4 regions of the Alteromonas sp. CyTr2 genome follow, and region 4 is predicted to be linked to each of the others. Evidence: predicted binding sites of a transcription regulator. Region 4 holds the regulator's gene; each other region holds the start of a gene.
The links. The regulator LexA, encoded in region 4, represses DNA repair genes until DNA is damaged. The targets are predictions, from matches to a motif close to TACTGTATNNNNATACAGTA.

Region 1: QME20_RS14955 (putative DNA modification/repair radical SAM protein) is a predicted target of LexA. The motif match lies at 1,671-1,690, and genes of this name have one in related genera.
Region 2: QME20_RS16955 (recombinase RecA) is a predicted target of LexA. The motif match lies at 1,426-1,445, and genes of this name have one in related genera.
Region 3: QME20_RS02160 (YebG family protein) is a predicted target of LexA. The motif match lies at 1,481-1,500, and genes of this name have one in related genera.

What each region holds. Positions count from the first base shown of each region.
Region 1 is NZ_CAMZMZ010000031.1:8,241-11,427, reverse strand. It holds gene QME20_RS14960 (TIGR03915 family putative DNA repair protein) at 1-311, opposite strand, end outside; gene QME20_RS14955 (putative DNA modification/repair radical SAM protein) at 328-1,569, opposite strand; gene QME20_RS14950 (hypothetical protein) at 2,036-2,413, shown strand; gene QME20_RS14945 (hypothetical protein) at 2,491-2,808, opposite strand; gene pyk (pyruvate kinase) at 2,875-3,187, opposite strand, start outside.
Region 2 is NZ_CAMZMZ010000040.1:24,174-27,360, reverse strand. It holds gene QME20_RS16960 (DNA polymerase Y family protein) at 1-663, opposite strand, end outside; gene QME20_RS16955 (recombinase RecA) at 663-1,412, opposite strand; gene QME20_RS16950 (hypothetical protein) at 1,660-2,169, opposite strand; gene QME20_RS16945 (DUF885 domain-containing protein) at 2,172-3,187, opposite strand, start outside.
Region 3 is NZ_CAMZMZ010000002.1:171,990-175,176, forward strand. It holds gene QME20_RS02150 (ABC transporter permease) at 1-122, opposite strand, end outside; gene QME20_RS02155 (ABC transporter ATP-binding protein) at 122-925, opposite strand; gene QME20_RS02160 (YebG family protein) at 1,148-1,435, opposite strand; gene rpsF (30S ribosomal protein S6) at 1,682-2,083, shown strand; gene rpsR (30S ribosomal protein S18) at 2,095-2,322, shown strand; gene rplI (50S ribosomal protein L9) at 2,349-2,801, shown strand.
Region 4 is NZ_CAMZMZ010000017.1:39,623-42,809, forward strand. It holds gene coxB (cytochrome c oxidase subunit II) at 1-1,015, opposite strand, end outside; gene lexA (transcriptional repressor LexA) at 1,598-2,224, opposite strand; gene QME20_RS10830 (hypothetical protein) at 2,337-3,187, opposite strand, start outside.

The DNA of each region.
Region 1 (3,187 bases), on a different contig from region 4:
TTTAAGTGAATAAGGTTTCTGTTTTCGAAAACTACTCGCCATAAAACGCGGTAACATAAAGCGAAACGATCGGGGGCTTGGTGGCATAACGCATACTTCAACAGCGTTAAAACTGATCTGGGAATTCTGAAATTCGTTTGGCTTTCACCAATAGCGTTGGCCGAATCGGTCACGGCAAACAAGTCGTCTTGGTTAGATTGCGAAGTTTGCCATGTAACGTTCTCCGGAGGTATGTGTTGGGCTAGACATTCTCTCGATGCTTTTCGCCATTCGTCGTATCCGGGCACTGATGAAATTGTTACTTTTTTCATTGCGGTACCAATTAGATTAGGCGCTGAACAATTCAAACTGTTTTGGTTGTTTAAATTGCTGTTCAAAGTTACTGCTATCGAGCAAATGGATAGCGGGGGAATAATCACTAACAGTAATGAAGGGTTTTAATTTTTGTAAGGGTAAACGCATTTTTGTGAGATCGAACCAGCTAAGCTTTGTGTAACGTCGAATAGCCAGAATTTTTTGTACCGTGCGTGCTCCCAGTCCAGGAACTCGCAATAAAAGTAGCTTGTCAGCTTTGTTTAAATCGATGGGAAATATGTGGCGATTGCGTAGCGCCCACGCAAGCTTGGGGTCGTGCTCCATATCTAGCATGTCGTTGTGTACAATTTCATCTAAACCAAACCCATAAAAGCGCAAGAGCCAATCGGCCTGATAAAGTCGGTGTTCACGGATAAGTGGCGCCGGTTTAAGAGGCAAGACTTCAGACGCATCTGGGATGGGCGAAAATGCAGAATAGTAAACGCGCCGCAATTTTTGTTGACCATACAGTTTGACACTCGTGCCAAGGATAACTTTATCATTTGAGTCATCGGCGCCTATGATCATCTGAGTGGACTGTCCGCCAGGAGCAAAGCGAGGTGGGCGTTTACCCGAGTAGGTTTTATCTACTTTGTGTTCATTTATTTTGTCTTTCAATGTATTCATTGAACCGTGAATTTCTCCAAGGTCTTTTTCCGGGGCGTATTTGTTTAACGAATTTTGTGTCGGCATTTCGATGTTTATACTTAGCCTATCGGCATACAAGCCAGCTTCAGCCTGTAGTTCAGGAGATGCATTCGGAATGGTCTTAAGATGAATGTATCCTTTAAATCCGTGATCAAGACGAAGAGACTTCGCGATGCGTACCATGCTCTCCATAGTCAGGTCAGGAGAACCGACAATACCGGAACTTAGAAATAATCCCTCAATGTAGTTACGTTTATAAAAATTAAGCGTTAAATCAACCGTTTCTTTAACGGTAAAACGCGCACGTTGAACGTTGCTAGACACCCTATTGATGCAGTAATGGCAATCGTATATGCAATAGTTGGTCATTAGGATCTTAAGTAATGATACGCATCGACCATCAGGGGTAAAGCTGTGACATATCCCTGACCCTCCTGTGAGCGAACCTATTCCTGTTTCGTCAGTTTTACCTGCTTTTCGTTTACCGGCGGAGCCACTTGCGCAAGAAGCGTCATACTTAGCGGCATCTGAAAGAATTTCGAGTTTTTGAATGAGTTTGTCATGCATCGCAAATGGTCACTTTCTCTAGGCAAATGTACGTGGTAGACGGTCGGAAAAAACAAGATTCCATACCAGTCCAGTACATTGGTTGTTGTGGTACATCTTTATACTGTATAAGTGTACAGCATTGAGGGGAGGGAGTTTATTAAATTTGAAAGGAAAATTTTATCTTGCTGTGTGTAGAAAGTACCTTGTACAACTTTAGTATACGTTTTGATTTTGTCTAAGCTGTTGAAAAATATAAAATATTAATATGGTACGGAAGGTGCATTTAGTTAAGGAGACACGAGTGAATTACTTGATGTATTGAATAGACGAAAGTTTGTATTGTCAGGCAAAACTCATCTGCTGCAACGTGAAAGCTAGAAACTTAAAAAGTCGAATGACTCAATACATTAGTGATAAAAAGTTTAATTAAGTGGATTGTAGCGAGCTTATCGATACAAGTGCAAAATCGTTCAAGGAGTGGGGTATGAACTTTTTAAAGTGGGTTTATTCAGGCTTAGTGGTATCAGCAATCATTGTTATAGTCGGTGTAATTGGGCAAGGAAAGCTATCCGTAAGCCAAGCATCAGCTGATGACGAACAGCGCCCCGTTCACATGGATATTCAAAAAGTACAGCGAAACTTCTCATTGGTAGAATTTGATTTGTCGAAAAAGGCACATCTATTGAGAAAAACGCGTCTAGAGCACTACATTGCACAGGCTAAGCAAGCCGATTTAAGAGGTTGGAAATTTAAGCGTGATGAGTTTGTTGAGCGCGCCGAAAATATTCTAAATCACCATCTTACTCAATACGCGAATGATGTTAGTCAAGATGCGGAAACTTATACCGCTCAAGCAATCTAATACAAAGGCTATACATGAAAACGCGCCTTACATTTTTACAATGTAGGGCGTGTTTTTCGTTTGAGTGTTTTCCAATTTTATTCCGACAGCGCAGAAATATAAGCTTTTACCACTTTTTCAACAAAGGCCTGACAATCTTTGGCCGTGGTTGGGTCATATTCACCATGGTTGGTAATGTTGTTCGACAATACGCGAATACCTAAAAAGGGAACGTGGCCACCGGATGTTCCCTGATTGATGATAAGGCGAGGGTGGTATCTCTCTATGCCAATAGCGGTGGCGGCCGCTGTATTTTCTAAACCCTTACCGGTTTTAGCTACCACAATGGGATACCCGTGTAGCGTCCCTTTATAGAATACGGCATTACCTGAATACTCTGTTGTAGTGTTATCCAAAAGCGCAGCAAAGTATTCGGCAAAAAAAAGCGAAGCATTTGCTTCGCTTTAATAGTGTATTCGTCGCTATTCGACTTCTACGATTTTAAGGGTATTGGTCGCGCCCACTTTTTCCATTTCATCGCCGTAAGTCAGGATGATACTGTCGCCGCTTTTCACTAACCCTTTCTCTTTAAGTGATGCAATGACATCGTACTTCAATTTGCCAGGTTCACTGTTTGAAGAGTCAAAGAAAACCGGCTTAACGCCGCGGCAAAGCGCCATCGTGTTAAGCGTTGATTCGTGACGAGACATCGCAATAATTGGCAGAGATGTAGTAATGCGAGACATTAACGTTGGTGTAGTTCCACTTTCAGTTAAACCTACAATCGCTTTAACA
Region 2 (3,187 bases), on a different contig from region 4:
CTGTTGTACGCAGGAAACGCCCACCCTTGCCAACGAGTCAATGACTTTAGGTGATAGAGCCGTAATAGAAAGCGGGCACGTACTTAGCGCTTTTTTTATGTCATCGGATGTATGCAAGTAGGTATTAAATTTATGAAGCGCTAATACTTTTGCGGCCTCAATTGTCCATGCGCTAGCAAAATGATAACGAATATCTGCTTCTGCCAGAGCTTGGGTTAAAGTTTTCCACAGTGGCTTATGACCGCCATAGTAATGAGTTAGGTTATCTAGCCTTACTGCCAGACCGCTGAAACTATTTGAGTGAATGTGGTTGTCTAATACGATATCAGAAGCCAGTGGATAAAGCCGATGGGCTAACTGCGTCAGCATATGCTTTTCGGCTTCTTCACTGAAAGGCAGAATATGCACGTAAGGGCATAACGCCGCTGCTTGGGCTAGCCCATGCCCAATTTCAATGCCTTCTTTTTTCGCAATATCATTACACTGCGTAATTTTGTTTGTTTTACTGCAGTACACTGCAACGGGAGTATTCGACGCTAACGCTGAATACTGGTTGTTAGTTTCGTGCTTCGGCAATTGGCTATGTGCACGCTTACTTCTAGCCGCTTTGATATGGCTGTCTAAAGTTAGTTGATAGCAGTAAATATAAGCCCACAGCATCATTAGCTCACAGAGTGTAATGCCTGATCGGAAAGCGTGTTGTGTGCCATGGCCCATTTAATGGCGTGATTGTCGGGGGTCCACCGATGGGAAATAACAATGTTATCTTTGGGCCACCCATGACGCTGCTTGCGTATGTTCACCGCCAAAGCGTGGGGTTTACCCTTTAGCGCGATATCCAACGTAATGGGTAATGCACTGTCGCTTTGATTCGACAGGTTGGCTTGTGAATCACTTAAGCTGGCCTTCGGATAACCTAACTGTGATGCCTGCTGTTGCGGTGGAGTATACAGTAAGCACAGCGCATCATTATGCGTTGCTGCTACCTGTAGGCGTCGTGCTTCTTTTTGATTTACAGCATTACTCCACAGCACTACGCAATGGCAAGCCGTACTTTTTAAACATTGCTCTGCTGCCCACAACGACTCTTGTTCAGAACTTGGTTTTACTACCAGAACTTGTTGCGCTTTAAGCCCCAAGTTTTCTAACCACGGCGACTGTAGTAGCCCGGGAGGGTTAATAAATACCACCAGCTTATGCGTACGGTGTTGGCATATAACCTGTTTAAAGAGTGAAAGTTCACCCATGCCGGTTAACGAAGAGATACGGACAAGACCTGTAGATGTAACGCCACCGTTAAGTGCTTTATCCAGACGCGGAAAACCCAGTGAAAACTTGGTTTCACTTTGTCTCTGATCTCTGGCCCGCCAAATATGCGGGTGGTTATTAAGCACGGATAACGATTTATTCATGGCACTCAAAATAAACTGTATTTTTATACAGTATTATAGTGCAGCAATAACCCTTTTCAAGACAAAAGGTTTTTGACTTGTTGTTTTAAACGCTAACTTACTGATTAGTTTGGAAAGGTAAAAAGATTAAACTTTTAAAAGAGTGGGAACATGGCTAGGGTCGCAGGCCTTACTACATAGCAAAGCAGACGACCCTGCCATACAGTTAGCGCTGTATAAGCGCTAACGAGAGACATAGAGTAAAATGTTACTCTTCAGATGGTTCTTTTTGAGCCTTTGTAGTCGTGCCACTTACTGTTGCTGTAACGGTTTGGCAAAAAGCAATGAAGCCGTCGGCCGTATTTTTTGACCACACCATACGTACGTTGCTAGGGAATGCTTTCACCACCTCACGAATTTCCTCAAGCGTCACTTCTTCATTAAGCAGCACCTTATTCAGTGACTCCTCAAATGACATCCCTTTCTCACAACAGGCCATGACGATAGTCGAAAAGTTGCGCATAAGCGGGTGCAGCGCATTGTATTGAGTTTGGTCGATAAGGCGGCTTTTATAGGCACTTTCAATACGCGCAGTAAGATTTTTCTCTAACGCATCTGTAACAAGAACAAGGTTGCGATAAGCATACGTAACCTTGTTGTTGGTCTGTTTATTCGAGTGACGCAATAGCGCCAGCTCTTTCTGTAAATTCTGCGCTCGCAGCACAAAGTAAATTAAAAACAGGATAAGTAATCCAATAACACCAAATGCAACGATCATGTTTATTGTGCCTTTTGTTCTTCTATAAACGTATTGATGTTTTGCTCCAAGATAAACAGTGGAACTGAGCCGTTTTCTAACACGGCGCGGTGGAATTTACGCACATCAAAACGCTCGCCTAATGCTTTCTCTGCTTTCTTGCGAAGGCCTTTAATTTTGATTTCACCAATCTTGTAAGACAAGGCTTGCGCTGGCCAAGAGATATAGCGGTCTATTTCAGTATTTACGTTGTGTTCTGAAAGCGCGGTGTTTTCCATCATATAATCAACCGCTTGTTGACGGCTCCAGCCCATCGTGTGCATACCGGTATCCACAACCAAGCGACACGCACGCCACATTTCGTAGCTTAAGCGACCGAAGTTGTCGTACGGCGTTTCGTAAATACCTGCTTCAATACCTAAAAACTCAGAGTACAGACCCCAGCCTTCACCAAACGCTGAAATATAGGTGTTACGACGTACCATAGGTAAGTCTTCAAGCTCTGCTGCCAACGATATTTGAAGATGGTGGCCAGGCACTGCTTCGTGCAAGGTCAGTGCAGGCAATGCATACAAAGGGCGCTTATCGAGGGCATACGTGTTTACCCAGTAATATCCTGGCTGATCATCGCGGCTAGGATGAATGTAACGGCCCGTTGTATATTTGGGCGCGATAGCGTCTGGTACAGGCGCTACACCGTAGGGTGTTCTTGGCAGATACTCAAAGAGCGAAGGAAGCTTTGCGTCCATTTTCTTTGCAATGAACGACGCCTCTTTTAGTAAATCTTCAGCGCTGGTGGCATAGAATTGCGGGTCTTCGCGTAAAAACGCAATGAAGTCGTTAATGTCGCCATCAAAGCCAAGCTCATCCACAATTTGCTGCATTTGCGCGCGAATGCGTTTTACTTCAGACAAACCTAAATCATGGATTTCCTGAGGCGTCATATCCGTGGTGGTGTAATGCTTGGCTCTATTGGCGTAATACGCCACGCCATCAGGCCAGTTATTCGCGGCAATATCTTCACGGGCGTTGGGAATGT
Region 3 (3,187 bases), on a different contig from region 4:
ACTTGGGTGCGAATAATGTCCACGCACAAAAGTAAACTAATGCTGATGGTAATGCTTAAAAGTGTGAGGATTGCCGTTGTTTTCCTGCGCTTTAAGCTTTCAATAGCAATGGTACTTAGCATTACGCACGCTCCTGTGCTTTTGTGGCCTCATCGCCTCGCGTTTTTATGTGGTTTGTACTTGGGTTTAATTCACTCATGCTGCAGTGGCGGTCGAAATAACTCTCCATGGCTTTATCGTGACTAACAAAAATCATGGTGCTTTCACCTGCAACGTCTTTTAGCAGCGACATAAAACTATCTCTGGCATCGGTATCTAGGGCAGAGGTAGGTTCATCGACAATTAATAATTGTGGGTCGTTAATCAGTGCTCTGGCAATGGCAACGCGCTGCTGCTGACCAATACTCAATGCGTCAGCTTTCGCATGCAGCACGTGAGAAGGCAGCTGTAGCTTGTCCAGTAAATGACGAAGCTTTGCGTCTGATGCTGTCTTGCTGACGTTTGTACTTGCAAAATACACCGCCGCATTAATGTTCTGTGCCACAGAAAGGTAGGGAATAAGATTAAATTGTTGAAAAACAACGCCGATATTGCGTGCTCTAAACTTGTCCCGCTGTCGGTTCGATAATGCGGAGAAAGGCTGCGCTAATAAAGCGATGTCGCCCTGAGTTGGAGTTAATGTTCCGCACAGCAAATTGAGCAATGTGCTCTTTCCGCTACCCGAAGGCCCTGAAAGAAAAACGTGTTCACCTTGCGAAACTTGCCACGCTTTAATGTCAACGATGGGAGGACTTTCTTTGGTATACGAAAACTGTAAATTGCTAACTTCAATCGCTGTGTTGCGCCCTTTATTCACTGCGTTGTGCTCTTCAGACACTGCGTTGCGCTGGGAGTGAGTGCTATTTTTTTTATTGATGGTATTCACGCTAAGCCCGACCTGTATTTACGTCTTATGTTCACATTAGCAAAAGCGACACGTCTGTTCACCCAGTTAAAAACCAGAGAAAACACATTGCCGCGTTGAGGTAATGTTATCAAATAACATTTTTGCGTATAGCTATGCTATCAGATCTCATCAGCCTAAAGCGGCAATTGCTCTTATTAATTGCTCATCATAACGACGCAAAAGAGAGGCGTGCCTAAATTATCAGCCGTTAGCTTGTAGCTTTACCACTTCTGCGCTTTCATCTTCTAATACGCTTTCTGCGGTAGCGCCTTTGAAAATCTTACTGATTTTATCTTTGTTTTTAGACAGCATGATGGTGAGCTCTTCCACTACGCTATCGTCTAGCTTGATGCCCTTCGCATGAATGTAGTCAGCAAGGTTATCTGCTGCATCGAGCATTTTGTCATACTGATCGGCTTCTTTTTTGTCGGTAGTTACCAATTTTTCTACCCCTTTGTGCGTAACAACATACTGTGTGGTAATGGCCATGGTAGGTCCCCTGTTTATTAAAGACACAAAAACTGTACAGTATTTTACTGTATAAATAAACAGTATTTTGATTAGATGTCTGAGCGTAGTGTTTGGGGAAAGGGCAAATGATTGTTCTAAAGGTGATTAATGCTTGTGCAATTAGTAACTGCTGCGTATAATGCGCGCCCTTACAGCCATCCCAATTCGTTCCTTGTCTCCATACAGTCGGCTGTACTGTCGAGGCTACAACCGTAAGGAGCTATAATGCGTCATTACGAAATCGTATTTATGGTTCACCCTGATCAGAGTGAACAAGTACCTGGTATGATCGAGCGTTATACCACAATCCTAAAGCAAGACGGTGGTCAGATTCATCGTTTAGAAGATTGGGGCCGTCGTCAACTGGCTTACCCAATTGAAAAGCTGCACAAAGCCCACTACGTACTAATCAATGCTGAAGCGTCTGCAGAAGCTGTTGATGAATTGGAAAATGCTTTCCGTTTCAACGACGTGATCCTACGTAACATGGTTATGCGCACTAAGACTGCTGTGACTGAGCCTTCTCCAATGATGAAAGAAGAGCCTCGTCGTGAGCGTCGTGACGATTCTGCTCCTCGCCAAGATCGCGCGGAAAAGAAAACTGAAACCACTGAAGACAACGCTTAAGGAGATCACCCATGGCTCGTTTTTTCAGACGTCGTAAGTTCTGCCGTTTCACTGCAGAAGGTGTGACTGAGATTGATTACAAAGATATCGCTACTCTTAAGAACTACATCACTGAGAGCGGTAAAATTGTCCCTAGCCGTATTACTGGTACAAGCGCAAAATATCAGCGTCAGCTGTCTTCTGCGATCAAGCGCGCACGTTTCCTTGCGTTGCTTCCGTACACTGATTCACACAAGTAATTTGGCGAATATAAGGGTTAGCTAAGATGAATATCATCCTACTAGATAAAATCGCCAACCTTGGCGGCCTGGGCGACCAAGTGACTGTTAAGTCTGGTTACGCTCGTAACTTCCTTTTCCCACAGGGTAAAGCGGTTCCTGCAACTAAAGACAACGTTGAAAAGTTCGAAGCACGTCGTGCTGAACTTGAAGCGAAAATTGCTGAGCAACTAGCTGCTGCTAACGCACGCGCTGAAAAAGTTGCTGAGCTTGCTGAAGTTACAATCGCAGCTCCTGCTGGTGACGAAGGTAAACTTTTTGGCTCTGTTGGTACTCGTGACATCGCTGATGCAATCACTGCAGCTGGCGTTGAAGTACAAAAAGCAGAAGTTAAACTACCTACTGGTACTCTTCGTGAAACTGGTGAGTATGACATCGACTTACAACTTCACTCTGACGTTATCACTTCAATCAAAGTGATCATCATTGCTGAAGCGTAATCGCTGACGTATTTGAAAAAAGCCGCTCCTAGAGCGGCTTTTTTTTGCTCTAAATTTTTGTTCGATACTTAAAGAACAATACCAATCCGCATAGATGATTGCCCACCCAGAAGGTGCTGGTAAGTTTCCTAGCAAAGCGTGGGAATGTAGGAATGGCCGTTGCTTTTCAAATTCCCAGAGTGAAGCTTGCCAGACCTTCCCGAAGGGCGAGTTTAAAATATCCCTACCCTCACTCCACGTCGCGACGCCTAATTAACGATGGGTGTAAGCAAATATGTCCAGCGCCGACAAATGGCGTATTTTTGAGGTCCACTCATCTGCGATAAATAACGTTTTTTAAACGGTATTTAAACAAAATGTTAATAATCGCTGAAATTCTTAGTGTC
Region 4 (3,187 bases):
TTCCATGCAGCACGATGTCAATGTGACCTTGCTGATCTTCTAGTGCCATCTTGCTGCCTTTTAATGCCGGGAACACGCCAGGTAAACCTTCACCATTTGGCATATGGCAAGCAGCGCACGTTGCGTTGTATACTCGCTCGCCCTCTTTCATCAGTTCATCCATAGACATATTCATAGAAAGTAGACGCTGCTCTTCTTCTTTTGCTTTACGAACAATCTCTTCTTGTTCGCCCATCCACTTTTCAAACTCGGCGGGTTCTTTAGCTATTACCACAACCGGCATATAGCCATGGTCTTTACCACAAAGCTCTGCGCACTGTCCGCGATAAATACCCGGCTCATTCACCTTGGCCCAAGACTCGTTAATAAAGCCGGGGTTGGCATCTTTTTTCACGGCAAAGTCAGGAACCCACCAAGAGTGGATAACGTCGTCAGAAGTAATAAGAAAGCGTACTTTTTTCCCAGTAGGAATAACCAAGGGACGGTCGACTTCCAGCAGGTAGTTATCTGTTTTCTGAAATTTGTTTTCTATTTGCTCGCGCTGAGTGGCGAGTAAAGAATAAAACTCTACATCGCTATCCATGTACTTGTAGTGCCATTTCCATTGAGAGCCTGTTACTAACACCGTCATGTCAGGCTCAGACGTGTCTTCCATAGCAATTAGAGTATTCGCTGCGGGTACCGCCATGAAGATAAGAATAAGGAAAGGAATAACGGTCCAAGCAATTTCAACCTTCACGTTTTCGTGAAAATTAGCTGGCTTGGCGCCACGGGACTTTCTATGTAGATACATTGAGGCGAACATCACGCCAAAAACTACAACCGCGATACCTACACAAATGAAGAACATCAACATATGGAGGTCGTATACCTGCCCACTGATGTCGGTAGCACCGCGTCTCAAATTAAGCGAAGAGGCTTCTTCGCTTGCTTCTTGCGCAAAAAGCAAAGGGGAAAAAAGCAAAATTGGTATACTAGAACACCATTTTGCGAAAACGGTCGTTAGTTGTTTCACTCAGCACCTCCGTAATGGCGTGGTCAAAGACGCTGATTAATTTGCGCGATGCCCTACCAAATGGTTTGCGAACGATTGACCCATAACCTCAACTTGTAAAACAAATTTAGAGTCATTGTTATTATTTTGTTAATCTCTGTATAAGAATTGCGCAATAATGTCGTGCCGTCTAGTCTTTTCTATTAAAAATTTAACGAAGTGGTTAATTTTTAATCATTTGCTAAAATGGTCGCGGGGGATTTCACGTGCAAAAAGAGAAAGCCATTGCTGTGAGATGCCCTTGGAATCAAACAGGCATTTTGAACACGGGGTTAAAGTAAATGCTCGACTAACTAGTTAAGAAATCAATAAGTAATCGATTACTCAATGTCGATTTCAAACAAAATTCAAAATAAAAAATGGAAAATACTTGAAGCATTCATAGAAAGAATAACGTGAGTAATGATAAAAATAAGCGCGCAGAAAACCAACAGGTTTGCTGGGCAGGATAAAACCTAAGTTGGCAGATTGAAGAAAAAAACAGGAACAAAAGACATAAAAAAAGCGGCTAACGCGCCGCTTTTATACAAACAAGCTAAAATACTACATCCAGTCAGCGTTTCTGATCACACCCACCGCAATGCCTTCTATCGCAAAATGTTCAGTCGCCAAATCAACTTTTATTGGTGCAAACTCATCATTCTCAGCATGAAGCAATACTTCACGCCCGCGTTTCTCTAGACGCTTTACGGTGACGTCTTCATCTACACGCGCCACAACCACCTGACCGTTGTGTACATCAGTGGTGCGATGAACAGCGAGAAGATCACCGTCTAAAATACCAATGTCTTTCATGCTCATACCGTTAACGCGTAGCAAAAAGTCGGCATGGGGTTGAAACAGTGCAGGATCGACTTTGTAGTGCGATTCAACATGCTCTTGCGCCAAGATCGGCTCACCGGCTGCAACACGCCCAATTAACGGTAGGCCTTCTTCTTCTTGTGCGTCGTTATCAAGAGGGATATTGAGCTTAATGCCACGAGACGTACCAGGCAAAATTTCAATCACGCCTTTACGCGCCAATGCTTTCAAATGCTCCTCTGCTGCATTAGCAGAACGAAAGCCAAGCTGACGGGCTATTTCCGCACGAGTAGGCGGCATTCCCGTTTCTAACATGGTTGTTTTAATAAGTTCTAAAACTTCGGTTTGTCGAGCTGTGAGTGGGCGCATAAAAGACCTGTCTGTTCATACAGTTCCTGTAAGTATATACACCTAAAACTAAATAACAAGCACTTGCCGCGTCTTTTGCGATCTGCAATAGCCTACGACAAGTGCTTTCCTCTTATTTTACGAGAAGAGCCATGTTCGGGTTACTAATTTGTAACTCCAGCTCCCCATCACTATTTTGACGTGTGCGCATGCCTTCAACATTATCGAGCCCAAGTCCAGGGCTTTGCCACACCACATTGCCTTTATTATCAACCTCAACCACGCGATATGCGATGCTGTCATAATAATTGTACGAATAGTCATTCTCGTTAGGCTGGTAGATAGCGAGAATCGACTGATTAGACGACGTCGTTGGAACAGCCGCTATATACTGAGGGTAGAATGACGGTGCTATAGCGTCTTTGAGTTCTAATGCATCGCTCGCCACGTCATAAACATTGATGGTGTTGTAGTTTCTATTTAAACACGCAAATTCAAGTTCGCTATCACTATCAAAATTTACCGTGAGCAATTGGTCACAATTGGTTTCCAATTCATTCAATCCAACAAATTCACCATCCTGCATTTTATAGAGCTTGAGCGAACTATAGCCCCCAACAGCAAAATAATGCACACCGTCTTTTTCAGAGGCAGCAAGCGCATTAATTGAAAAATCGTTAATGATTGAGTCGATAAGCACTTGATTCTCGATATCAAACGCTTTAAGTCGATTGTTCTCAATAATAACTGCATCGGCGTAACTATCGTTATTTACGTCAATGGCTTCAATAAACGAAATTTCACTATTCTGATTATTGTTCAGTGTCCACTGAATAGCGTTATCTGTAAGTCTCACGACATTAAACGACGAACTATAATCCAGTGCCCCTATTAGTAACTCACCCACACCGTCATTGTTGTAGTCTGTAACGACCGGTTTGCTATAGTTATAGACATCTTCGCCAACCTCAGCACTTATCGCAA